DNA from 2 places in the Halopseudomonas sabulinigri genome. Region 2 is predicted to be linked to the other one. Evidence: predicted binding sites of a transcription regulator. Region 2 holds the regulator's gene; the other holds the start of a gene.
The links. The regulator FliA, encoded in region 2, starts transcription of late flagellar genes. The targets are predictions, from matches to a motif close to CTAAAGTTTNNNNNNNNNNNGCCGNTAA.
Positions count from the first base shown of each region.

Region 1 (2,377 bases), 1.0 Mb from region 2:
GATTTTGGTTTGCCGGACGCTGGCGCGTCCATGCCATCGCTGTCACTGTCAAAGTCGAACTCACTCACGCGTAATCCTTAGCATCGCAAAGAGGGATATCAGGCCAGGCGCCACTGCAGGGTTTCGCCTGCGCGCAGCGGAATGACGTTCTGATCACCGAAGGGTAGCTGTTCTGGCGCCTGCCAGCTATCGCGCAGCAGGGTTATCTGCTCGCTGTTGCGGGGCAAGCCGTAGAAGTCCGGCCCGTGGAAACTGGCAAAGCCTTCCAGCTTGTCGAGTGCGCCCAGGCTGTCGAAGGCTTCTGCGTAGAGTTCAATGGCCGCGTAGGCGGTGTAGCAGCCGGCACATCCACAGGCCGCTTCCTTGGCGTGGCGCGCATGGGGCGCCGAATCGGTACCGAGAAAGAACTTGCTGGAGCCGGAAGCGACTATGTCACACAGGGCCTGCTGATGCTTCTCGCGCTTGAGGATCGGCAGACAGAACAGGTGCGGACGAATGCCGCCGACCAGCATATGATTGCGGTTGAACAACAGGTGATGTGCCGTGATAGTGGCGCCGACGTTGGCCGGAGCCTGCTTGACGAACTCAACTGCGTCGGCGGTGGTGATGTGCTCAAATACGATTTTGAGAGTAGGGAAGCGTTCTACCACCTTGACCAACTGCTGATCGATAAAGGCCTTTTCGCGGTCGAAAATATCGACCTCGGCGTGGGTTACTTCACCGTGTACCAGCAGCGGCATGCCGACCTCGGCCATGGCTTCCAGCGCGGGGTAGATATTCTCCAGCGCGGTCACGCCGGACTGCGAGTTGGTGGTTGCACCTGCGGGGTAAAGTTTGGCGGCAATCGCCTGACCGCTGAGCTTGGCTTCGCGGACAATCTCGGGGCTGGTCTGATCGGTGAGATAGAGCACCATCAACGGCTCAAACTGTGAGCCGGCAGGGCGGGCGGCGAGGATGCGCGCCTTGTAACCTGCCGCTTCCTGTGCGTCGCGCACTGGCGGAACCAGATTCGGCATGATGATGGCGCGACCAAAGGTGCGCGCAGCATCGGCAACGGTGTGGCCCAAAACCTCCCCATCGCGAAGGTGAATATGCCAGTCGTCTGGCCGGGTGAGCGTGAGGCGATCAGTCATGCAGGGAGCTTCCAGAGCGGGATAATGCCGCAATGCTACCGTAAACGCCGGGTGTTTCACACAGCCTCAGGGTGCGCAATCTACTGTCGTCGGGCGGTCGGCTGCCGGAATTTGCGGATTTATCCGTCCTGCATGGTAAAGAATTGCCGCGCGCCGCCGATGAGACTGGCAAGAGAGATTAGCGACGCCGACCGCGACCCGGCGTCAGATGAGGTGAACAGCGTGATGACGCGATCCTGTCCGGCCCTGTTGCTGGTGCTGGCGCTACCAACCCAGGCACTGACCTTCCAGACCCGTATGGAAGACGTGCAGTGGCAGGTGGCGGGCGATGAATTTGCCTGCCGTTTGACCCAGTCGGTAGCAGGTTATGGCGAGGCCAGCTTTGTACGCCATGCGGGCGAGCCGGCAGCCTTCGAGCTGAAGGCCTGGGATAATCCCATGAGTCCGGGCTCGGCGCAGGTTTATAACGAAGCGCCGCCCTGGCGCCCGGGCACCGCAGCCGTGCCGCTGGGGCAAGTGGCGGTAACCGGCGGTGCGGGCGTCATGCAGGTGCCTTATCAGCAGGCAGGGCGCATGCTTGCGGGTTTGGCCTCCGGGTTGCAACCGACCATTCAGCGCAGCGGATACGCGGGAAGCGCACCGGTACGGGTGGTGGTTTCCAGTGTTGGTTATCAACAGGCCTGGCTGGATTTTCAGAAGTGCATCAGCGGGCTGTTGCCAGTCAGTTACGCGCAAATCTCCGAGAGCCTGATCAGCTTTGCATCCGGTGGCGACAAGCTCAACCCGCAGGCCAAAGCCATGCTGGATGCGGCGGTGATGTATATAAAGGCGGATGAAGACATAACCGAGATTCTGCTCGACGGCCATTCCGACAATCAGGGCAATCGCCTGGATAACCGCGAACTGTCGCGTCAACGTGTACTGGCCGTAAAGGATTACCTGGTCGAGCAGGGCGTGAATGAGGATCTGTTTGCCATGCGCTTTCATGGCGACCGCTATCCGGTGGCGAGCAATCGCACCGAGCAGGGGCGCGCCGCCAATCGACGGGTGATGCTGCGTCTGGAGAAGGATTGAGCCGGCTTTCCCGGATATCGCCGGGTTGTTCTGTTCCCGGCCTGCGATCGGCAGATTCCTGCCGCTGAGGCTATAAACTAGCGCCCACTCCTCTGTGATTCCTTGTGCCTAGGCGCTAGAATAGCTGCCTTTCGTCCGCTCCTGCGTGAGTGGCGGTACAGTCTTGTTAA
Region 1 covers NZ_LT629763.1:324,085-326,461, forward strand. Annotated here, with positions in the region: gene rnt (ribonuclease T) at 1-68, opposite strand, end outside; gene pyrC (dihydroorotase) at 99-1,133, opposite strand; gene BLU26_RS01360 (flagellar protein MotY) at 1,359-2,207, shown strand.
Region 1: BLU26_RS01360 (flagellar protein MotY) is a predicted target of FliA. The motif match lies at 1,269-1,296, and genes of this name have one in related genera.

Region 2 (2,377 bases):
CTGGCCAACGTCGATGTGTTGCTGGGTCTCAAACCCAAGGCAACGTTGGCGGATGTGCTGGAAGGCAAATGTGACCTGCGCGATGTGATGCTCAATGGCCCGGGTGGTGTACGCGTGGTGCCCGCCGCGTCCGGCGCCGCCAGCATGGTCAGCCTGAATCATCAGCAACATGCCGGTTTGATCCAGGCCTTCAGCGAGGTCGGCGATAACATCGACGTGCTGATTGTCGACACCGCGGCGGGTATTGGCGACTCGGTGGTCAGCTTCGTGCGTGCTGCACAGGAGGCACTGATTGTCGTCTGCGACGAGCCAACCTCGATTACCGATGCCTACGCACTGATCAAGCTGCTCAACCGTGATCACGGCATGACCCGATTCCGCGTGTTGGCCAATATGGTCGGCACACCGCAGGAAGGTCGGCTGGTCTTTGCTAAACTCTCCAAAGTAACTGACCGGTTTCTCGACGTAGCGCTGCAATACGTCGGGGCCGTACCCTTTGACGAAGCGGTGCGCAAGTCCGTACAGAAGCAACGTGCAGTCTACGAAGCCTTTCCGCGCAGCAAGGCGGCTATGGCCATTCGGGCGATTGCACAGAAGGTGGATGCCTGGCCTTTACCGGCCAATCCACGCGGACATCTCGAGTTCTTCGTCGAACGTCTGGTACGGCCCACCGGGTCAGGCCTATGATTGCATCGGCTGGCGGATTGAGCATGTATACACGAGCACAAGTTTCTGCAGACAATCAGGATCGACTCGTTGAGCAATATGCTCCGCTGGTAAAACGTATTGCCTACCACCTGTTGGGTCGCCTGCCGGCTAGCGTACAGGTGGAAGATCTGATGCAGGCCGGCATGATCGGGTTGCTCGAAGCCTCGCGTAAATTTGATTTTGGCAAGGGCGCCAGCTTCGAAACCTATGCCGGGATTCGTATTCGTGGCGCCATGCTGGATGAAGTGCGCAAGGGTGACTGGGCGCCGCGATCGGTGCATCGCAACACCCGTATGGTCAGTGACGCAATGCGCTCGGTAGAGTCCCGTTTGGGGCGCGACGCTAAAGATCACGAAGTTGCGGCCGAATTGGATATGAGCCTTGAGGAATATTACGCGATCCTCAATGATACCGCCGGCAGCAAGCTGTTCAGTTTTGATGATTTGCTGGAGAGTGGCGCGCCGGCCGATGTACAGGGCGATTTTGAGCCCTTCGCCGGGCTGGAAGATGAGCGCTTCAGGGCGGCGCTGGCCGAGGCGATCAACGGCTTGCCCGAGCGTGAAAAGCTGCTGTTGTCGCTGTATTACGATGAAGAACTGAATCTCAAGGAGATTGGCGCTGTGCTGGGCGTCAGTGAGTCACGGGTCAGTCAATTGCACAGTCAATGTGCCGCACGTCTGCGCGCACGCTTGTCGAGTTGGCGAAATGATTGATTTTGTCGCCAACATCCGGACAATGCTCGGATCGCGCTGATGGTAGCACTGTGCCCGATCCTGTTTTGATGGTGGTAGCGAGGGTGTTGTGAACAGCAGTTTGCACGGCAGAGGGTTGTTCAGAACGTCTTTATACGGCTAGTTTGGCCATTGCAATGGGTTTTCGGGGTGCAGGCCTGCACTTTCCCTGGTTTGTACGGAGGTCGACTTGGACAAGAATATGAAAATTCTCATCGTTGATGATTTTTCGACGATGAGGCGCATTATCAAGAACCTGTTGCGCGACCTGGGTTTTACCAACACGGCTGAAGCCGATGATGGCAATACCGCGTTGCCGATGCTGCAAAGCGGTAATTTCGACTTTCTGGTGACCGACTGGAACATGCCGGGCATGAGCGGCATCGATTTGCTGCGTGCGGTGCGTGCCGATGACCGCCTCAAGCACCTGCCGGTACTCATGGTCACCGCTGAGGCCAAACGCGACCAGATCATTGAAGCCGCGCAGGCAGGCGTCAACGGCTACGTCGTCAAGCCATTTACCGCTCAAGCCTTGAAAGAGAAAATCGAAAAGATTTTTGAGCGAGTACAAGCAAAATAACAACCAACCGGGGTACAGGTTATGGCGTTAAGTAAGGATCCCGGCCAGGCGACTGCTCAGGAATTTGAACATTCCCTCAAGGACAATGCGCGCCAACTGGTCGACCACCTGGAGCAAGGCGACTTTGCCGAAGCTCTGCTGGTGATCCACGCAATCAATCAAGCCCGAGATCGCGGTCTCTATCACGAGGTCGGGCAACTGACCCGCGCGTTGCATAACGCTATCGTCAATTTTCAGCTCGACACCTCCCACGCGCTCGAAGACGACAGCGAGACCTCCAAGATTTCCGATGCGTCCGACCGCCTTGACTATGTGGTGCAGCTGACCGACAAGGCCGCCAATCGCACCATGGATCTGG
Region 2 covers NZ_LT629763.1:1,359,352-1,361,728, reverse strand. Annotated here, with positions in the region: gene fleN (flagellar synthesis regulator FleN) at 1-687, shown strand, start outside; gene BLU26_RS06055 (RNA polymerase sigma factor FliA) at 687-1,421, shown strand; gene BLU26_RS06050 (chemotaxis response regulator CheY) at 1,642-2,019, shown strand; gene BLU26_RS06045 (protein phosphatase CheZ) at 2,041-2,377, shown strand, end outside.